DNA from 3 places in the Micrococcus sp. 116 genome. Region 1 is predicted to be linked to each of the others. Evidence: predicted binding sites of a transcription regulator. Region 1 holds the regulator's gene; each other region holds the start of a gene.

Evidence for each region. Region 1 encodes HrcA, which represses chaperone genes, less so after heat shock. Its sites were predicted from a motif close to TTNGCACTCGNNNNNNNCGAGTGCNAA; they were not measured.
Region 2: the regulator HrcA is predicted to act here: its motif matches at 2,674-2,700, upstream of groES (co-chaperone GroES).
Region 3: the regulator HrcA is predicted to act here: its motif matches at 2,811-2,837, upstream of groL (chaperonin GroEL).

Annotation. Positions count from the first base shown of each region.
Region 1 covers NZ_LR732370.1:1,023,476-1,030,677, reverse strand. The annotation lists gene lepA (translation elongation factor 4) at 1-183, shown strand, start outside; gene hemW (radical SAM family heme chaperone HemW) at 184-1,464, shown strand; gene CITRIK5_RS04830 (DUF4870 domain-containing protein) at 1,480-1,899, opposite strand; gene CITRIK5_RS04825 (DUF3097 family protein) at 1,994-2,854, opposite strand; gene hrcA (heat-inducible transcriptional repressor HrcA) at 3,025-4,038, shown strand; gene dnaJ (molecular chaperone DnaJ) at 4,114-5,247, shown strand; gene CITRIK5_RS04810 (16S rRNA (uracil(1498)-N(3))-methyltransferase) at 5,244-6,005, shown strand; partial or broken gene CITRIK5_RS04805 (PhoH family protein) at 6,046-7,111, shown strand; gene ybeY (rRNA maturation RNase YbeY) at 7,101-7,202, shown strand, end outside.
Region 2 covers NZ_LR732370.1:1,489,420-1,496,621, forward strand. The annotation lists gene CITRIK5_RS06835 (BCCT family transporter) at 1-363, opposite strand, end outside; gene groL (chaperonin GroEL) at 485-2,092, opposite strand; gene groES (co-chaperone GroES) at 2,201-2,497, opposite strand; gene CITRIK5_RS06850 (hypothetical protein) at 3,047-4,024, shown strand; gene CITRIK5_RS06855 (ABC transporter ATP-binding protein) at 4,230-4,985, opposite strand; gene CITRIK5_RS06860 (iron chelate uptake ABC transporter family permease subunit) at 4,982-6,070, opposite strand; gene CITRIK5_RS06865 (ABC transporter permease) at 6,063-7,121, opposite strand; gene CITRIK5_RS06870 (siderophore ABC transporter substrate-binding protein) at 7,118-7,202, opposite strand, start outside.
Region 3 covers NZ_LR732370.1:78,807-86,008, reverse strand. The annotation lists gene CITRIK5_RS00390 (DUF4031 domain-containing protein) at 3-935, shown strand; gene groL (chaperonin GroEL) at 1,046-2,677, opposite strand; gene CITRIK5_RS00380 (LytR C-terminal domain-containing protein) at 2,998-3,996, opposite strand; gene CITRIK5_RS00375 (DUF3263 domain-containing protein) at 4,000-4,344, opposite strand; gene CITRIK5_RS00370 (uracil-DNA glycosylase) at 4,381-5,058, shown strand; gene CITRIK5_RS00365 (threonine/serine exporter ThrE family protein) at 5,072-6,988, opposite strand; tRNA gene CITRIK5_RS00360 (tRNA-Val) at 7,157-7,202, opposite strand, start outside.

The DNA of each region.
Region 1 (7,202 bases):
CGCAAGGACGTGCTCTCCAAGTGCTACGGCGGCGACATCTCCCGCAAGCGCAAGCTGCTCGAGAAGCAGAAGGAGGGCAAGAAGCGCATGAAGATGGTCGGCCGGGTGGAGGTCCCGCAGGAGGCCTTCATCGCCGCCCTGTCCTCGGACGGCGCCGGCGCCGACCAGGCGGCGAAGAAGTAAGTGCCCGCCCTGCCCCTCGGCGAGCCCGTCCCCGACGACGGCCGGCTGCCGGCCGACGTCGGGCAGCGGGTGCGCGCGGCCGCCCGCGACGGCGCGGCGCGCACCTTCAGCCTGTACGTCCACGTGCCGTTCTGCACGGTGCGCTGCGGCTACTGCGACTTCAACACGTACACGGCCGTCGACCTCGGCCCCGGCGCGGGTCGCGGCGACTACTGGGAGTCGGCGGTCGCGGAGCTGGACTTCGCCGCGGACGTGCTCGCGTCCTCGGACGTGCCCGCCCGCCCGCTGCACACGGTGTTCTTCGGCGGCGGCACGCCCACGCTCCTGCCGGCCGCGGACCTCGTGCGCATCCTCCAGGCGGCGGTGGACCGGTTCGGGATCGCGCCCGGCGCGGAGGTGACCACCGAGGCCAACCCGGACACGATCACCCCGGAGTACGCCCGCCAGCTCGCGGCCGGCGGCTTCACCCGTCTCTCCCTGGGCATGCAGTCCGCGATGCCGCACGTGCTCGCCACGCTCGAGCGCACCCATCGGCCCGAGTCCGTCCCCGCCGCCGTCGCCGCGGCCCGCGAGGCCGGCCTGGAGGTGTCCCTGGACCTGATCTACGGGACCGCGGGGGAGTCCCTCGCCGACTGGCGGACCACGCTCGAGGCCGCCGTCGCCCTGGGCCCGGACCACGTGAGCGCGTACTCGCTGATCGTGGAGGAGGGCACCAAGCTCGGGGCCCAGGTGGCCCGCGGCGAGGTGGCGGACGTGGACCCCGACGACCAGGCGGACAAGTACCTGCTCGCCGACGAGCTGCTCAGCGCCGCCGGCTACCGCTGGTACGAGGTGTCCAACTGGGCGCGCGACCCGCAGGGCTCCGGCGTCCACCGTGCGCGGCACAACGTGGCGTACTGGGAGGACCAGGACTGGTGGGGGATCGGCCCGGGTGCGCACTCGCACCTCGCCGGGGTCCGGTTCTGGAACGCCAAGCACCCCGCCGCCTACGCGCAGCGGCTGGCCACAGGGGTCACCCCCGCCGTCGGCCGCGAGCGGCCCGACGCCGACGCGCGGCGCCTCGAGCGCATCATGCTCGCGGTGCGCACGGTGGGCGGGCTTCCGACCGCGGAGCTCGTCTCGGAGACGCCGGGGGAGGCCGCGCGGATCCGTGGGGCGATCGCCGAACTCATCGCCGCGGGCCTGCTGGACGGGCGCGCCGCCGTCGACGGGCGCATCGTCCCCACGCTCGAGGGGCGGCTGCGCAACGACGCGATCGTCCGGGCGCTGGCCGGCTTCTGACCGGCCGGCCCCGGGTCAGCGCAGGATGCGCAGGTTGAACGGGTACCGGAACGGACGGCCCTTGGACACGTGCGAGGCGCCCATCACGCCGTAGACCGCCATGGCGGCCCACGTGAGCGCGCCGAGGATCGCGAAGATCGGGCCGACCACCGGCAGCAGGGACAGGAAGAAGAACAGGAGCGTGATGAGCGTGGGCGGCCCGGAGAAGTTCAGGGCCTCGCGCGACTCCTGCGAGGTGAACGGGCCGCGGTCGCGGTAGAGCAGCCACACGACCAGCGGGCCGAGCACGCCGAACGCCAGACTGAGGTGGGCCAGCGCCGCGCGGTCACGGTCCTGCTTCGCCGTGAGCGGGGCGCCGCGGCCGCCGGCCGAGACGAGCCAGGCGGGCGGGCCGTGGCCGGTGCGGCCGGCGTCGGGCTGCGCGCGGGTGTTCACGAGGGGCTCCTCCTGGATCGCGGGACCCGCGCGCCGGGGACCGGGCGCAGGGCATGGGCCAGCATAGCGCGGGCGGGCGGGGGCCGCGCCGAGATCAGTGCTCGGGTGCGGCGGTGAGGAAGTCGATGAGCTCCTCCACGCGGCCCAGCAGGGACGGCTCGAGGTCCGCGTACGTGGTGACGTGGGAGAGCAGCCGCTTCCACCCCAGCCCCGTGGCCTCCTTGCTCCCGTGCGGCCAGCCCAGTCCCCGCAGGATCCCCGTCTTCCAGTCCTGCCCCTTCGGCACGACGGGCCACGCGGGGATGCCGAGGACGGAGGGCTTGATGACCTGCCAGACGTCCACGTAGGGGTGACCGAGGATGAGCACGTTGCCCGCGGCCCCCGGCACGCGCATGGCCTCGGCCGCGAGGCGCTCCTCCTTGGACCCGGTGACGAGATGGTCCACGAGGATCCCGAGCCGGCGCCGCGGACCGGGGGCGAACGCACGGATCGCCCCGGCGAGGTCGTCCACGCCGTGCAGGGGCTCCACGACGATGCCCTCGAGGCGCAGGTCCTCGCCCCACACCTTCTCCACCAGCTCGGCGTCGTGCACGCCCTCCACCCAGATGCGAGAGGCGCGGGCGGTGCGGGCCCGCGCCCCCTCGACCCGTCGCGAGCCGGAGGCGGTGCGGGCCGGCGCCGCCGGGGCCGCGGCGGTCGGGGGGACCAGGGTCACGGGCTCGCCGTCGATCCAGAAGCCGCCGCCGAGGGGGAAGCCGCGGCGCACGCCGCGGCGGTCCTCCAGGACCACCACGTGCACGCCGCCGGAGCGCTCGATGCCGATCACGGCCCCGGTGAACCCGGAGGCCACGTCCTCGACCACCGTGCCGGGGGTGGCGGGCACATCGGGGACGGTCCGGGCGGGGCGGCGCGTCAGGTCGTCGTGGCCCGCGGGGCCCCAGCTGCTCCAGTCCATGGGAGAGCACGGTAGCAACGGGGGCGGGCGATCACCGTGAGCGAAGCCGTGCGGGCCGGTCGGGTCGTCCCCCGGGTCGGACGGTAGCATTGGCACTTGACCCGCCGGAGTGCCAGCCAGGGGCACCTCCGGGGTCGCCCCGGATCCCGACGGACCAGAGGAGGACCGAGATGTCGGAGCAGCCCCGCCGCCTGCAGGTGCTCCAGGCGATCGTGGAGGACTACGTGGCGCTGCGCGAGCCCGTGGGCTCCAAGGCGCTCGTGGAACGGCACGCCCTGGGCGTGTCCTCCGCGACCGTGCGCAACGACATGGCTGCGCTCGAGGAGGAGGGCCTCATCGTGGCCCCGCACACCTCCGCCGGGCGCGTCCCCACGGACAAGGGCTACCGCGTGTTCGTCGACCGCCTCTCCGAGGTGAAGCCGCTGTCCCCGGCCGAGCGCCGGGCCGTGCGGACCCTGCTGGACCCGGAGACGGACACCGAGCACATGATGGAGTCCACGGTGCGCCTCCTGGCCCAGCTGACCCAGCAGGTCGCCGTCGCGCAGTTCCCCCACGAGGACGGCTCCACGATCCGCCACCTCGAACTGGTCTCCCTCGCGCCCACGCGCGTGCTCGTGGTCCTCATCCTGTCCACGGGGCGGGTGGACCAGCGGCACGCCGTGCTGGACCGTCCGGTCGACGAGGCGGAGCTGTCCGTGCTCCGCGGCCTCCTGCTGGACGCCCTGCTGGGGCTCGGTCCGGTGCAGGCGGCCACCGTGGTGGACGACGTCGTCACCCGGGTCCGCCCGGAGCACCGGCAGTCCGCCGCCCTCGTGGCCGCGGCCGTCCACGACCTGCTCGAGGCCGGCCGGCAGGACCGCATCGTGCTGGCCGGCACCGCCAACCTGGCCCGCTCCCCGGGGGACTTCGGCGCGTCCATCGGGCCGATCCTGGAGGCGCTCGAGGAGCAGGTGGTGCTGCTGCGCCTGCTCACGGAGATGGAGCAGGACGCCCACGGGGTGTCCGTGCGGATCGGGTCCGAGAACGCCGGATCGCTCGCGGACACCTCGGTGGTCGCGGCCGCCTACGGCCCCGGCGCCGTGGCGAAGGTCGGCGTCATCGGTCCGACCCGGATGGACTACCCGGGCACCATGGCCGCCGTCCGGGCGATCGCCCGCTATCTCTCCCGCATCCTGACCACCTGACGCGCCTCCACGCGTCCTGGCGGGCCCCGTCCCGCATCGCCCCACGTCCCGCTCTCCCCGAGAGGAATCCCCACCGTGACCGACCACTACGAGACGCTCGGCGTCAGCCGTGACGCCAGCACCGAGGAGATCCGCCGCGCCTACCGCAAGCTCGCGCGCACCCACCACCCGGACGTCAACCCCGACCCGGAGGCGGCCGAGCAGTTCAAGCGCATCTCCCACGCCTACGAGGTGCTCTCGGACGAGGGCCGGCGCCGGGCCTACGACACGACGGGCAACGAGAACGGCCAGGCCGGCTTCCCGGGCGGCTTCGGCGGGGCGGGCGGCTTCGGGGGCTTCGCCGACATCTTCGAGACCTTCATGAACGCCGCCGGCCAGGGCGGCCGCGGCGGCCCCGCCAGCCGCGCCCGCCGCGGCCAGGACGCCCTGGTGACCGCGCGGATCGACCTGCGCGACGCCGTCTTCGGCGGCGAGCAGACGATCGAGCTGGACACGGCCGTGCGCTGCGATCGGTGCGAGGGCTCGTGCTGCGAGCCCGGCACCCAGCCGGAGACCTGCCAGACCTGCCATGGCCACGGCATGATCCAGCGCCCCGTGCGGTCGCTGCTGGGCACCGTCATGGCCACCGAGGCCTGCCCCGCCTGCCAGGGGTTCGGCACCGTCATCCCGACGCCCTGCCACGAGTGCGACGGGCAGGGCCGCGTCCGCACCCGGACGCCGCTGACCCTGCGCATCCCCGCGGGCGTGGACGACGGCACCCGCATCCACCTCGCCGGCCGCGGCGAGGCCGGCCCGGGCGGCGGCCCGAACGGCGACCTCTACGTGGAGATCGCGGTCCGCCCGGACGAGACCTTCCGCCGCGAGGGCGACCACCTGGCCACCACCGTGACCGTCCCCATGGCCGCCGCGGCCCTGGGCACCACCGTCACGCTGGACACCCTGGACGGCAAGCAGTCCCTCAGCCTGGACCCGGGCGTGCAGTCCGGCCACGTCGAGGTCCTCCACGGCCTGGGCGTCGGTCGCCTGCGCGGGCAGGGCCGTGGCGACCTCAAGGTGGACGTGGTGGTCACCACGCCCACCGACCTGGACGACGAGCAGCGCCAGCTCCTGGAGCGCCTGGCCGAGGTGCGCGGCGAGGAGGTCGTGCACGGCGCACCCCAGGCCAAGGGCATGTTCGCCCGGCTGCGGGAGAACCTGAGGAACCTGTGACCGCCCCCCTGTTCCACCTCGAGCCGGGCGCCCTGGCCGGCGCGAGCGCGGGCGCGGAGGTCGTCTTCGACGGCGCCGAGGCCCGGCACGCCGCCGCGGCCATGCGCCTGGCCCCCGGGGAGGCCGTGCTCCTGGCCGACGGGTCGGGCACGCTCGGCCACGGCACCGTGCTCGCGGCCGCCCCGGACGCGGTGTCCGTGCGGCTGGACGCGGTGGCGGAGGAGCCGGCGCCCACCCCGGCGCTCGTGCTCGTCCAGGCCCTCGCCAAGGGCGACCGGGACCTCATGGCGGTCCAGGCCGCCGTCGAGCTCGGCGTGGACGCCGTGGTGCCCTGGGAGGCGGAGCGCTCGATCGTCCGCTGGAAGGGCCCCAAGGCCGCCAAGGCCCGCCAGAAGTGGGCGGACACGGCCCGCGCGGCCGCCAAGCAGGCGCGTCGCGCCCGGGTGCCCGCGGTCCGGGACCACGTCTCCGGGACGGCGGTCGCCGGGCTGGCCTGGGACGACGACGGCGGCCGGCTCGTCCTCGTACTGCACGAGGACGCGGAGCACGGGGTGTCCGCGGTGCCGGCGGAGCGACTCTCCGCGGCCGTCGAGATCGCCGTCGTCGTGGGCCCCGAGGGCGGGATCGGCCCGGCCGAGCTCGAGGCCTGCGTGGCCGCGGGGGCCGTGCCGGTGCGGCTCGGCCCGCACGTGCTGCGCGCCTCCACGGCCGGCCCCGCCGCCCTCGCCGTGCTCCAGCACCGGCTCGGCCGCTGGTGAGCCCCGGCAGGACGGCGCGCCGACGCCTAGACTGGTCGGGATGTCCCGCCCCCGCGACCCCGAGGTGATCCGCCCCATCGTGACCCACGACCCCGACCCCGCCCGCCACCGCGCACGAGGGGGTGGCGTTCGAGTCCGCCGACCTCATGGTCCGCACGCTCGGACCGCAGGACGCCCTGCTGCGGATCCTCGGCGGCGTGTTCCCCACCGTGGACGTCACGGTCCGCGACCAGCGGCTGGACCTGGCCGGGCCGGTGGCCGAGGTGGCCACGGTGCGGCGCGTCGTCGAGGACCTGCGCTCGATCGCCCGCCGCGACCAGGCCGTCACCCCCGAGGTGATGGGCCAGGTGGTCCACCACGTCCGCGACGCCGCCACCGGGCGCGGCGCGGGTCAGCTGCACCTGGACTCGATCCTCTCGGGCCGGGGCCGCCGCATCCGCGCGAAGACCCTGCACCAGCAGGACTACGTGGAGGCGATCGACCGCTCCACCGTCGTCTTCGGCATCGGCCCGGCCGGCACCGGCAAGACCTACCTGGCGATGGCCAAGGCGGTGCAGGCGCTGCAGGCCAAGGAGGTCAACCGGATCATCCTCACCCGCCCGGCCGTCGAGGCCGGCGAACGGCTCGGCTTCCTGCCCGGCGGGCTCTCCGAGAAGATCGACCCGTACCTGCGCCCCCTGTACGACGCGCTGCACGACATGATCGAGCCCGAGTCGATCCCGCGGCTGATGGAGGCCGGGACCATCGAGGTCGCCCCGCTGGCGTACATGCGCGGCCGCACCCTGAACGACGCGTTCGTGATCCTCGACGAGGCCCAGAACACCACCGGCGAGCAGATGAAGATGTTCCTGACCCGCCTCGGCTTCGGTGCGCGCATGGTCGTCACGGGCGACACCTCGCAGGTGGACCTGCCGCGCGGCACCCAGTCCGGCCTGGCCCAAGCCGTCGAGGTGCTCGAGGGGATCGAGGGCCTGGAGATGGTCCGCTTCGACTCCTCGGACGTGGTCCGGCACTCGCTGGTGAGCGCCATCGTGGACGCCTACGACGCCGCCCGCGGCCCCGCGGAGCGGTCCCAGAAGCGAGGAGGGGCCCGCCGTGGCCGTTGAGATCCTGAACGAGTCGGGGATCGAGGTCCCCGAGGACGCGCTGCTGCGCATGGCCCGGCACGTGTACGCGCGCCTGCACGTCCACGAGCGC
Region 2 (7,202 bases), 470 kb from region 1:
CTCGCCGTACCGGGAGAACGCCAGGACCAGCAGGAACACCACCATCCCGATGGCCAGCAGGACGAACAGCCAGCCGGCGTGGACCATCACCCAGTCGAGGGCCGCGCTCGAGACGGCCAGCACGGCGTCCGGCTGCAGCACACCCCACACCACGAAGCCGACCACCAGCAGGCCGACGACGGCGAGGATCACCCGGTCCACGCCGTAGCGCACCCGGCGGTCCTCCACGGACACGCCCGGCACGAGGGCCGGGTGGATGCCGTGCGGATAGGAGAACTCGCGGACGAAGCGGCGCAGCCGGGGCCGGGCCGGGGTCCGGGTCGGGTGGGACCCGGTGGGACGGGGCGGCGTGGGTGTGTCCATGGGCACACCCTAGAGGGCACCCCGGACGGCCGGCGTCTCCCGCCCGGACGACGACGGCCCCTCACCCGGGCGGGTGAGGGGCCGTCGTCGACAGCCGGCCGCGTCAGGGCCGACTCAGGGGTCAGTGCTGGTGGTCGGCCTCGTCCTCCTCGGCGGGCTTGTCCGCCACGAGGGTCTCGGTGGTCAGCACGAGGGCCGCGATGGAGGCGGCGTTGGCCAGCGCGGAGCGCGTCACCTTGACCGGGTCGATCACGCCGTCGGCGATCAGGTCGCCGTAGACGCCGGTCTTCGCGTTGAAGCCGTGGTTCGGCTCCAGCTCGGCGACCTTGGAGACCACCACGTAGCCGTCCTCGCCCGCGTTCTGGGCGATCCAGCGCAGCGGCTGCTTCAGGGCCTTGCGGACGATGTCCACGCCCACGGCGGCGTCACCGGTCAGGGCCTGGACGTCGGCGTCGGTGTCGAGCACGGTCAGCGCGTTGATGAGGGCGGTGCCGCCGCCAGCCACGATGCCCTCCTCGAGGGCGGCGCGGGTCGAGGACACGGCGTCCTCGATGCGGTGCTTGCGCTCCTTGAGCTCCACCTCGGTGGCGGCGCCCACGCGGATCACGCCGATGCCGCCGGAGAGCTTGGCGAGACGCTCCTGGAGCTTCTCGCGGTCCCAGTCGGAGTCGGTCGCGGCGGCCTCGGCCTTGATCTGGGCGATCCGGGCCTCGACGTCCTCGGGCGCACCGCCGCCGTCGACGATGGTGGTCTCGTCCTTGGTGACGGTGATGCGGCGGGCGGAGCCGAGCACGTCCAGGTCGGCCTGCTCGAGCTTCATGCCGAGGTCCGGGGAGACGACCTGGGCGCCGGTGAGGATCGCGATGTCCTGCATCATGGCCTTGCGGCGGTCGCCGAAGCCCGGAGCCTTGACGGCCACGACGTTCAGGGTGCCGCGGATCTTGTTCACCACGAGGGTGGACAGGGCCTCGCCCTCGACGTCCTCGGCGATCACGAACAGCGGCTTGTTGGCCTGCAGGACCTTCTCCAGCAGGGGCAGCAGCTCCTGCACGTTGGAGATCTTGCCCGAGTTGATCAGGACGTAGGCGTCCTCGAGCACGGCCTCCTGACGCTCGGCGTCGGTGACCATGTACGGGGACAGGAAGCCCTTGTCGAACTGCATGCCCTCGGTGACGTCCAGCTCGGTGGAGGTCGTGGAGGACTCCTCGATGGTGATGACGCCGTCGGTGCCGACCGTGTCGAACGCGCGGGCCAGCAGCTCGCCGACCTCGTCGTTCTGGGCCGAGATGGCGGCCACGTGGGCCACCTCCTGGCCCTCGACCGGGCGGGCGTTCTCCTGCAGGCGCTGCTCGACGGCGGCCACGGCCACCTCGATGCCCTTCTTGACCTCGCCCGGCGCGGCGCCGGCGGCGACCTGGCGCATGCCCTCGTTCACGAGCGCCTGGGCCAGCACGGTGGCGGTGGTGGTGCCGTCGCCCGCGATGTCGTTGGTCTTGGTGGCGACCTCCTTGGCGAGCTGGGCGCCCATGTTCTCGTACGGGTCCTCCAGCTCCACCTCACGGGCGATCGTGACGCCGTCGTTGGTGATGGTGGGGGCGCCCCACGCCTTGTCGAGCACCACGTTGCGGCCCTTGGGGCCGAGGGTGACCTTGACGGTGTCGGCGAGCTTGTCGATGCCGGCCTGGAGGGCGCGGCGTGCGTCGTCGTTGAAAGCCAGCTGCTTGGCCATGACGGACGCTCCTTTCGTTCAGGGAGTCAGGGGGTGCGGGGACGCGAGGGGCCCGGGGCGCGCGCACCGGTGCGGTGCGCGCCGCTCACCGGGCCCGTCGCGGCGGGGTCACTTGGTGACGACGGCCAGCACGTCGCGGGCGGAGAGCACCAGGTACTCCTCGCCGCCGACCTTGACCTCGGTGCCGCCGTACTTGGAGTACAGCACCACGTCACCCTCGGCGACGTCGACCGGCACGCGGTTGCCGTTCTCGGCGACCCGGCCCGGGCCCACGGCCACGACCTGGCCCTCCTGCGGCTTCTCCTTGGCGGTGTCCGGGATCACGAGGCCCGACGCGGTGGTCTGCTCGGCCTCCAGGGGGCGGACAACGATGCGATCCTCGAGGGGCTTGATGGAGACAGACATGCTGCACACTCCTTCTTCGTCGACGTGCGGCTCCGGCGGGCTCGCCGGTCCGCTGATGCTGTGGTCTGCGGGTGCGCCACGGGCGTCAGACCCTCCGTCGTCGCGGTGCCGGACGGTCCACCTCGGGCATTGGCACCCGGTACCCCCGAGTGCCAGTGCCCACTCTACTCCGGGTTCTGGCACTCCTTCAACATGAGTGCCAGCCGTGTCCCCGCCGTCCGCCGTGGGCGGAGGGCGCGGGGCGCGGTGCGGTGGGATGCCGTGGGGAGCCAGTCGCCACCCTCCGTGGGCAGAAACCGCACCCCCGCCCGTCGCGTGGGCAGCATCCGCAGGTTTTCGATCTCCGTGGGCAGAAGCGCCCTCTCTTCTGCCCACGGATGTTGCGTGGGCGGAACTCCTCGCAGTTCTGCCCACCGAGCCATGACGACGTCGTCCCGGCGGGACAACCGGCCGCCGCCGAGTCCTGCACAGCCGGCCCACCCTGCGCTGGTGTGCACAGACACGCGGCCCGCCCGGCCGTCGTCAGGCCGACCGCGTCAAGGTCGACCCATGTCCTTCGCCCCCGATCTCCCCCTCGTCCCCGTCTTCACCACCCGCGACGTGCTCGAACGCGGTCTGCCGCCCAGCCGGGTGCGGCGGTCCGACGTCCTCCGCCTCGCCCGCGGCATCCACCGTCGCCGTGACATGCCGCTGCGCACCTGGGAGTCTGCCGGGCTCCCGCCGCCGCACCACGGGGTCGGCCTCGACCTGCTGACCGCCCTCCTGCGGTCCCGTCCCGACGCCGTTCTCTCCCACGAGACGGCGGCGCACCTCCACGGCCTCCCGCTTCCCCCGGGCGGGGCCACGCGACGCGCCGCCGTCGAGATCACGTTGCACCGCGGCACCGCACGGGCGCGGATCCCCGGCGTCATGGAGCACCGCAGACCCCTGCCCGCCGGCCACGTCACCTCCGTGCTCGGGCTACGGGTGACGACGCCGGAACGGACCTGGCTCGATCTGTGCTCGATCGGCCACCCCTGGGACGAGGCATCCCTCGTGTCGGCGGGTGACCACCTGGTCCGTCACCCCTGGTCCCCGCGCGGCCGGCGGCCTCCCATCACCACGGTCACCGCGCTGCACGAGGCGATGCGGCCGCTCGGGCGGTTCGTCGGAAGACCGCGGGCGACGGCGGCGCTCGAGCGCGTACGGGTGGGTGCCGACTCGCCGCAGGAGACCCGGCTGAGGCTGGCGCTCGTCGAGGCGGGGCTGGGCGAGCCGACGCTGCAGCACGTGTTCGACCCCGGGCGGCGGGACGCCCCCGAGGCCGATCTGTGGTTCGAGGACTGCCGGCTCGTCCTCCAGTACGACGGCGAGGTGCACCGGAGTGCCGAGCAACACGCCCGGGACGCCCGGCGAGACCAGTACTACGCGGAGCGTGGGCAGATGACCCTGCACGTCACGGGCCGGGACGTCGGCGAGGGATACGCGCGGGTGATCGAGGCCGTCCTCAGACGACGGGCACAGGTCTCGAACGGCTGGGATGCCTGACGTCGTCGTCGCGTATGGCCCTGCCGTCCATGCGCAGGGGTTCCGTGGGCAGAAGCGAGGGTGCTTCTGCCCACGGAACCTGGAAACACGCGGGTTCTGCCCCCGGAAGGCGAGACCCGGCGGGTTCTGCCCACGGAACGCTCGCGTCGGCCGGGCACCCGACCCCCGCCCGGACCGACCCGGGCCGACCTCACCGTCGCCCCGCTCAGTAGTACACGGCCAGCGGCCCGTGCGGTCCGTCCACCACGCTGCAGGGGGTCTTGAAGATCCGCTCCAGCACCTCAGGGCACAGGATCTCGGCCGGGGTGCCGGTCTCCACCACCTGGCCGTCGCCCATGGCCACGATCCGGTCGGCGTAGTGGGCGGCGAAGTTGATGTCGTGCAGCACGATCACCACGGTCCGGCCCAGCTCGTCGGCGGCCCGGCGCAGCTGCTGCATCATCTGCACCGAGTGCTGCATGTCCAGGTTGTTCAGCGGCTCGTCCAGCAGCACGTACTCGGTGTTCTGCGCCAGCACCATCGCCACGTACGCCCGCTGCCGCTGGCCGCCCGAGAGCTGGTCGAGGTACCGGTTCTCGAACGGGCCGAGGTTGAGGAAGTCGATCGCGTCGGACACGTGCCGCTCGTCCTCCAGGGTCAGCCGGCCGCGCGTGTACGGGTAACGCCCGAACCCCACGAGCTGCCGCACGGTCAGCCGCGTCACGAAGTGGTTCTCCTGCCGCAGGATGGACAGGGTCTGCGCGATCTTCCGGGACGGCGTCGTGGTGATGTCGTGCCCGCCCACGGCGATCGTCCCGGCGTCGGCGTCCTGCAGCCGGCCGATCATCGTCAGCAGCGTGGACTTGCCCGCCCCGTTGGGCCCCACGAGCGCGGTCACTCCCCCGGCCTGGATGTCCAGGTCCACGGGTCCGATGCACACCTCATCGCTGTGGCGCTTCACCACGCCGCGCAGCTCGATCACAGACGTCCCTTTCTCATCACGACGACCAGGAAGGTGATGCCGCCGATCAGCTCGATGACCACCGTGACCGCACCCCCCGCGTAGAACACGTGCCGCAGCACGAAGTAGGCGCTCGTGAGCACCGCGTACCCGGCCAGCGCCGCCACCGGGAGGATGAACCGGTGGTCGTGGGTGTCGACGAGGCTGTACGCCAGCGTCGCCACGAGGAACCCGAGGAACGTCATCGGGCCCACGAGCGCGGTGGTCATGGCCATCAGCACGGAGACCAGCAGCAGCGTCACCATGAGCTCGCGCCGGTGGTGCAGGCCCAGGTTGGTCGCGGCGTCGGCGCCGAGCGCCACCGTGTTCAGGCGGCGGGAGCGCAGCCACAGCAGCGCGCACACGACGACGGCGATGGGCGCGGCGATCGCCACGTACTCGGTCCGGGCGTTGGAGATGTTGCCGAAGAGCCGCGCGCTCAGCAGGTCGAACGAGTTCGGGTCCAGCAGTCGCTGCATGAACGTGCTCAGCGCGGCCAGCCCGCCGCCCAGCACCACGCCCACGAGCAGCATCAGATGGACGCTGCCGTAGGGCCGGGAGAGCAGCCACGAGTACAGGGCCGTCGCCAGCGCCACCATGAGCGCGGCCTGGGCGAGGAACGGTCCCACCCCGGTCAGCACCGCGACGCCCGCGGCCCCCAGCACGTACACGGCGGCGGTCGACACGGCGGTGTAGAGCGCCTCGAACCCCATGATCGAGGGCGTGATGATGCGGTTGCCCGTCACCGTGTGGAAGCTGACGGTCGCGAAGGAGTGGCACAGCGCCACGATGCCGATCACGCCCAGGGACTCCACGCGCATCCGCGCGATCATCCAGAACGCGCGCGAGCCGGGCTCGGCCTCGTTGCCCCACAGCAGGACCCCGGCGGTGGAGAGCACGGCGACGGCGGCCAGCACCGCGACGACGACCGCATACCTCCGGCGGTCGGCGGCGGTGACGAACGCGCCGGACCGGCGCGGGGCGTCGGCGTCGACGGGCCCGGCGGCGGTGGCGCCGCCGAGCGGGGCGGGGAGGCGACCCGGGGCGGTCGCGAGCGGCTCAACCATGCTTGGCCTGCCTCAGCAGCAGGGCGAGGAACACGATCGCGCCCACGAGGCCCAGGATCAGCGAGATGGGCACCTCGAACGGGGCGATCACGGTGCGCCCGATCAGGTCGCAGACAATCACGATCCACACGCCGACCATGACCACCCAGGGCAGATTCGTGCGCAGGTTGTCGCCACGGACCATGGACACGAGGTTGGGGACCACGAGCCCCAGGAACGGGAGGGCCCCGATCACCACGGTGACCACGCCGGTGGCCACGGCCACCATGGCCACGCCGGTGAGGATCACGGCGTCGTAGTTGAGGCCGACGTTCGTGGCGACGTCCTTGCCGAGGCCGGCCACGGTGAAGCGGTCCGCGATGACGAAGACCGCCACGCACACGATCAGCACGAGGAAGAGCAGCTCATACCGGCCGCGGACCACGGAGGTGAACGAGCCGGCGAACCACGCGCCCACCTGCTGCAGCATGTCCGTCTGGAGGGCGAGGAACGTCGAGGCGGCGCCCACGACGGCGCCGAGCATGATGCCCACGATCGGCACGATGAGGGAGGACTGCAGGCGCACACGCCGCAGGAAGAGGAAGAACACGAGGGTGCCGACGAAGGCGAAGAGGATGGCCCCGGCCATCCGGGTCACCAGGCCCGCCCCCGGCACGAGCACCATGGTCACCAATAAGCCGAGACCGGCCCACTCGGTGGTGCCCGTGGTGCTGGGCTCCACGAAGCGATTCTGCGTCATGAGCTGCATGATCAGCCCGCACATCGCCATCGAGGCGCCGGCCAGCACGAGGGCGACCGTGCGCGGCACGCGCGTGATGGCGAACATCTCGCGTCCGCCCTCCGCGCCGACGTCGTACACGCCCACGAACAGCGAGACCACGATGAGGGCCGCGGTCACCACGACGCCGACCAGCAGCGGCCAGGTGCGCTGCCAGCGGGTGCGCTCGGGCCGCAGGACGGCGGGCGGGACCCAGCACACGCGGTCGCCCCGCCCCGGCTCCTCGAGCCGGGGCGGGGCGTCGGCGACGTGGTGACGCACGTCGAGAGTCACTGCGCGCCTTCGAAGGCCTTCGCGAGGTCCTCCATGACGGTGGTGTGGTTCTGGATGTCCTCGGCGACGTAGAAGTCGGCG
Region 3 (7,202 bases), 940 kb from region 1:
GCATGACCGTCCTGATCGACCCGCCCGCGTGGCCCGCCCACGGCACCGTGTTCTCCCACCTCGTCTCCGACGCCTCCCTCGAGGAGCTCCACGCGTTCGCGCGGGCGGCGGGGCTCTCGGAGCGGGCCTTCGACCGGGACCACTACGACGTGCCCGCGCACCGACGCGCCGAGCTCGTGGCCCGCGGGGCGGTGCCCGTCACCGGACGGGAGCTGGTGCGCCGCCTCGCCGCCTCGGGGCTGCGCGTGCCCGCCCGGAGCCGCGCCGAGAAGCGCGACGTCGTCCTCGCCCGGCGCTGGGCGCGGCTGTTCGAGGGCACGGCGGCGAGCCCGGACGCGGTGACGACGGCGGGACGCGACCTGCTGGCCCGCTGGACGGAGCCGCATCGGCACTACCACGACCCGGCCCACCTGCTCGCGGTGCTCGAGTCCGTGGACCTGCTCGAGCGGGCGGGGGCGAAGGCCGGGCCGGATCCGCGTGCGGTCCGCCTGGCCGCGTGGTTCCACGACGCCGTCTACGTCGGGGACCCCGCCGCGCCCGCCGGCCAGGACGAGGCGGACTCGGCCGCCCTGGCCCGGGACGTGCTCACCGACCCGCGGCTGGCGGTGCCGGCCGACGTCGTCGACGAGGTGGCGCGCCTCGTGTTGCTCACCGCCGCCCACGACCCCGCCCCGCACGACGCGGCCGGGGCGGTGCTCTCGGACGCGGACCTCGAGGTCCTCGGCCGCTCCCCCGAGGCCTACGCCCGCTACGTGGCCGCGGTCCGGCAGGACTACGCGCACGTGTCCGACGCGGACTGGGCCCGCGGTCGCGGCGCGGTGCTGGACGCCCTGCTGGACGCCGAGCGGCTGTATCGGACCGCGCCCGGCCGAACGCGCTGGGAGGCCGCCGCCCGCCGCAACCTGGCGGCGGAACGAGCCGCGCTGTCGGCCTGAGCGGGGCGCCCCGGTGCCGGCCCCGGACGCGGCGAGGCCCGCCTCCCCGGACGGGGAGACGGGCCTCGCTGGCTGGGCGCCCGAACGGGCCGGGCCGGCTCAGCGGCTGATCACATCATGCCGCCCATGCCGCCCATCGGGTCCATGCCCTCGGCGCCGGCGGCGGCCTTCTCGGGCTTGTCCGCGACGACGGCCTCGGTGGTCAGGAACAGGCCCGCGATGGACGCGGCGTTCTGCAGGGCCGAGCGGGTCACCTTCACCGGGTCGTTGATGCCGGCGGCCAGCAGGTCCTCGTACTCGCCGGTGGCGGCGTTCAGGCCGTGACCGTCGTCGAGGGTCTTGACCTTGTCCGCCACGACGCCGGGCTCCAGGCCGGCGTTGAAGGCGATCTGCTTCAGCGGGGCCTCGATGGCGACCTTCACGATGTTCGCGCCGGTGGCCTCGTCGCCCTCGAGCTGCAGGCCGCCGAACGCCTTGGCGCCGGCCTGGATCAGGGCCACGCCGCCGCCGGCGACGATGCCCTCCTCCACGGCGGCCTTGGCGTTGCGCACGGCGTCCTCGATGCGGTGCTTACGCTCCTTGAGCTCCACCTCGGTGGCCGCGCCGGCCTTGATGACGGCCACGCCGCCGGCCAGCTTGGCGAGGCGCTCCTGCAGCTTCTCGCGATCGTAGTCCGAGTCGGTGTTCTCGATCTCGGAGCGGATCTGGGCCACGCGGCCGGCGATCTGCTCGGCGTCGCCGCCACCCTCCACGATGGTGGTCTCGTCCTTGGTGACGACCACCTTGCGGGCGGTGCCCAGCAGGTCGAGGGTCGCGTTCTCCAGGGACAGGCCCACCTCGGAGGAGATGACCTGGCCGCCGGTGAGGATGGCGATGTCGGCGAGCATGGCCTTGCGGCGGTCACCGAAGCCCGGGGCCTTCACGGCCACGGACTTGAAGGTGCCGCGGATCTTGTTGACCACGAGGGTGGCCAGGGCCTCGCCCTCGACGTCTTCGGCGATGATCAGCAGCGGCTTGCCCGACTGCATGACCTTCTCGAGGATCGCCACCATGTCCTTCACGGAGGAGATCTTCGAGTTGACGATGAGGATGTAGGGATCCTCGAGGACGGCCTCCTGGCGGTCCGCGTCGGTCACGAAGTAACCGGAGATGTAGCCCTTGTCGAAGCGCATGCCCTCGGTGAGCTCGAGCTCGAGGCCGAAGGTGTTGGACTCCTCGACGGTGATGACGCCCTCCTTGCCGACCTTGTCCAGGGCCTCGGCGATGAGGGAGCCGATCTGCTTGTCCGCGGCGGAGATCGAGGCGGTGGCCGCGATCTGGTCCTTGGTCTCGATCTCGCGGGAGGCGGAGAGCAGCTCGGAGGTGACGGCCTCCACGGCCTTCTCGATGCCGCGCTTCAGGGACAGCGGGTCGGCGCCCGCGGCCACGTTGCGCAGGCCCTCGCGGACCAGCGCCTGGGCCAGCACGGTGGCGGTGGTGGTGCCGTCGCCGGCGACGTCGTCGGTCTTCTTGGCGACCTCCTTGACGAGCTCCGCGCCGATCTTCTCGTACGGGTCCTCGAGCTCGATCTCCTTGGCGATGGAGACGCCGTCGTTGGTGATGGTGGGGGCGCCCCACTTCTTCTCCAGCACCACGTTGCGGCCGCGGGGGCCGAGGGTCACCTTCACGGCGTCGGCCAGGGTGTTCAGGCCCTTCTCCAGGCCGCGGCGGGCCTCTTCGTCGAATGCGATGGTCTTGGCCATGTGCAGGTCCTTTCTGGACGTCGGCTTCCTACTTCTGGTGGCTGACCCGCGCCGATGCCCGCGACGGACGGCCCCTGGGGGCCTCATCGGTGGACAGGTCCTCCTCCACGGCGCCGGACCGACCGGGGTACGGCTGGCAGTCGCGCCTTCGGAGTGCTAACCCCATTATGAGCACTCGCACCGGGAGAGTGCAAAGGGTCCGCGGTGCGGGAGCCCGCTCTTCCGCGGACGGCGGACGGCCCCCGGCAGAACGCCTCGGGAGGCGCCCCGCCGGGGGGCCGGGAAGGGTGCGCGTCCGGCACGGCCGCACGGCGGGCGGGTCAGCCGGTGACGACCACCGCGACGCCGTTCACCTGCAGGTTCGGGGTCTGCATGACCGGGAAGCCGAGCTCCTTGCCGACCGCCTCGGCGGCGGCCTTGTTGGCCGAGCCGTTGTACAGGACGGTGGAGGACTGGATGCCGTAGCCGCTCCAGTTCTTCGCGTCCACCGAGGTGTAGCCGGCGCTCGTGAGCCGCTGCGCGTAGGAGGCGGCGAGGCCCTGGGAGCGGGTCGCGTTGTACACGGTGACGTGGGTGCCGCGCACGGCCGCGGACTGCGCGGCCGCACGAGAGCTCGACGCGGCCGCAGACTGCGCGGCCGCACGGGAGCTCGACGCGGCCGCGGACTGCGAGCGCGAGGCCTCCGCCGCGGCGGCCGAACGGGACGCGGCGGCGCGCGAGGACTCCGCCGCCTGGACGGCCGCCGCCGACCGGGACGCCTCTGCGGACTGCGCGGCGGCCTCGGAACGCGAGGCCTCCGCCGCCTGTGCCTCGGCGGCGGCACGGGACGACTCAGCGGCCTCCGCGGCGGCACGGGACGACTCGGCGGCCCGGGACGACTCGGCGGCTTCTGCGGCGGCCGCCTCCTGCGCCACCCGCGAGGACTCAGCCGCGGCCGCAGCCGCGGAACGGGACGCCTCCGCCGTGTCCTCGGACGGGGTGGCGGACTCGGTCGCGGATGCAGTCGACGCCGACGCGGAGGACGCCGAGGAGGACTCGGACGACGCCGACGTCGACGTCGACGGCGACGGCTCGACCGCCGGGGCCGTCGTCGAGCTCTCGGCGGCGACGGGCTCGGAGCGGTCGCCGGTGAGCCACGGCAGGACGACGCCCACGAACAGGCCGGCGAGCAGGACGAGGCCGGCCACCCAGAGCAGCGGGCTCAGGCGGCGACCCCCGCCCGCGGCGGTCGCGCCGGCAGCGGCGAAGGACTCGCGGTGCGCGCCGCGCTGGTCCGTGTACTCGGGGACCTCGTCGAAGCGGTCGGGCTGGTAGGCCATGGGTCAGTTCTCCTGGCGGGAAGCGGGCGTGGACGGCGCCGGATCCGCGGGTCCCCTCCGGGCCCGGCTGCGGGTGCCGCGCTTGCGCAGCAGCCGCGTGACCAGCAGGGGTCGGTAGGCCAGGGCGGCCTCACGGTCCAGCAATCCGTTCAACACCTGATAATAGGCGGTCGGAGGCAGCCCCAGACGCTCTCGGACGGCGTGGTCCTTGGCCCCGCCGTACCGCCAGGTGGCGGCCTCCAGGTCCAGGACCGCACGCTCCAGGTCCGTCAGCTCGTCCCGTCGCGCCCGCGCGCGGGCACCCTCGTCCGGGGCCGGATCGGGCGAGACGGGCGTGGGGTGGGACATGGCGGCCACTGTACCCACCCGGTCTACTCTCGGGGCATGGAGTTCATCGCGCCCCTGGATCCGGGCTGGGAGGCGGCCCTCGCCCCGCAGGCCGCCGCGTTCGAGCAGGTCGGCGAGGCCCTGCGTGCCCGCCGGGCGGCCGGAGAGCAGGTGCTGCCGGCGCCGGAGCACATCCTGCGGGCGTTCCGTCAGCCGTTCGCGGACGTCCGCGTCCTCGTGCTGGGCCAGGACCCCTACCCGACGCCGGGCCATCCGATCGGCCTGAGCTTCGCGGTGGACCGCCACGTGCGGCCGCTGCCCCGCTCCCTGGCCAACATCCACCGGGAGCTGCACGACGACCTCGGCATCACCCCGCCCGCCCACGGCGACCTCTCCGCGTGGACGGACCAGGGCGTGCTGCTGCTGAACCGCGCCCTCAGCGTGCGGGCCGGCGCACCCGGCAGCCACCGCGGCCTCGGCTGGGAGCAGATCACGGAGGCCGCGGTGCGGGCCCTCTGCGCGCGCGGCACCCCGCTCGTGGGGCTGCTGTGGGGAGCCGACGCGCGGCGCATGGCGCCGCTGCTGGCGGCGGCGGGGGCCGGCGTCGTGGAGTCCCCGCATCCCTCTCCCCTGAGCGCCCACCGCGGGTTCTTCGGCTCCCGGCCCTTCAGCCGGGTGAACCGGCTCCTCGAGGCGGCCGGCGCGGCGCCGGTGGACTGGCGCCTGCCCGACTGAGCCGAGCCGCCGGTCAGCGGCGCTGGTGCATCACGAGTTCGGTGGGCAGCAGCGTGCCCATCCGGTCGGTGATCGGCTTGGCCAGGGTGTTGCCGAAGGCGACGCCGGCCGCGATCGCCACGACGATGACCGCGGCGTTGAACAGTCCCTCGACGCCCAGCAGCGTGGCCCCGGTCTCCACGGTGAACCCGTAGACGGACCGGAACATGGTGAGTCCGGGAAGCAGGAACAGCATGGACGGCAGGACGATCACGAGCGCCGGGGCTGCGAGCCGCTGGGCCACCAGGCGGCCGAGGAACCCGACCGCCGCCGCGGCGACCGCGGGCACCAGCCGGTCGCTGACCCCGATCTGCTGCGCCGCCAGGTACGCGCCGAAGCCGGCCCCGGACACGAGACCGCAGGCCAGGATCTGGGGCCACCGCGACTGCTCCACCACCGCGTCCGCCATGCCCGCGGCCATCACGAGGCCCAGCAGCAGCAGCGGCGGATAGCTCAGCGTCCCCGCCTCGGCCAGGTCCAGCTGTTCGAATCCCAGGAGATCCCCGATGCCCACGGCGATCATGATCCCGGCCATCACGCCGGCGAACACGAGCAGCGCGGAGAGGAAGCGGCCCGCGGCGGTCACCGGGAAGCCGTGGATGGCGTCCTGCACCGCGGTGACGAACCTCGCCGTGGGCAGGAGCATCATGATGCCGCCGGCGATCACCAGCGCCGGGTTGACCGGCAGGTCGAGGGCGTGGGCCATCAGCGCGATCACCGTGGCCGTGATCGCCCCGAACATCGTGGAGAAGATCTCCGGGAAGCGCGCCTTGTCCGCCTGGACCTTGAGCCAGAAGACCAGCCAGGTGGAGACCATGCCCAGGGCCGCGCTCGTCCAGGTCCCCCCGATGAACGGCACGAAGCAGGCCACGAACACGCCGGAGAAGAGGACCTCGAAGACGGCGGGGAACGGCTTGGGCTGATGCCGGATCTCCACGAGCCGGCGCTGGGCCTCGGCCCGGTCCACCTCGCCCGCGGCGATCTCCTCGACGAGCCGGTGGACGGCCACGAGCCCCTCGAAGTTCACCGAGGACGAGCGGACCACCCGCTGGAGGGTGAACGGGGTCTCACCGCGTGAGGAGTCGGGCGCGTAGTTCAGGGAGATGGACTGGTTGGTCAGGTCCACCTCGGTCTCGAGGATCCCGTAGGCCTGCGTGGCCACGATGATCGAGGTCTCCACGTCCAGCGAGGCCGCGCCGAAGCTGAACATCGTCTCGCCCAGCTTGAGCGCGAAGTCCAGGGTGGTGCGGGCCTCGAGGGCCTGCGCCTCCGCGCGGCGCTGCTGCAGCGTGGAGCGCATGCGGCGCCCGTACGGCGAGGAGTGCAGGCGGTCGGCCAGCACGAGCGCCTGCGTCGGCAGGTTCTCGACGAAGACCTCGCGGGAGCGCCGGCCGCGCCGACGCCCGCGCTTCTCGGGCGGGCCCACGGGGACCACCGGGTCCGGGACGGTGACGTCCGGCTCGGGGATCACATCCGGGGCGGGCAGGGCGCCGTCGGCCTCCGCGGGCGCCAGGACGGAGGTGGGCACCTGCTCGGACGGCGGCGGCTCGGTCAGGGGCGCGTCCGCGGCCGGCTCCGGCAGCGTCTCCGCCTCCGGCTCGGCCGATTCCTCCGGCTCCGGCGCCGGCGTCGAGACCGGATCGGCGGCGGCGGGGCGGACCACGGGCGGCAGCGGCTCCGTCGGCTCGACGGCGACCGCGGCCGGGTGGGCCGACTCCGCCGGGTCGAGGTCGAGCAGGCCGGGGTCCTCCGGGTCGAGCGTGAGGTCGCCGACAGCGGCGGCGTCCTCGGCGCCGGCCGGGCGCAGCACGGGGATGAGCGTGGGGACGGCCGGGGGCTCCGCGATGCGGGGGTCGAACCGCGCCGGCTCCTGGGTGCCCTCCTGCTCCATGCGGCTCACCCTCTCCTTCCGTGTGCGGGCGCTGGACGCGCCACGGCGGTGGGCCGAGCCCCCCGCCGACGCGTCCATCCAACCACGCCGGCACCTCCCCCGCCGGGGCCGTCGGCACCGCGGCCCGGGGACGCGAAAGGGCCCTCCCGGAGGAGGGCCCTGCTGCGGTGGATCTTACTGGACTCGAACCAGCGACCTCTCGCGTGTGAAGCGA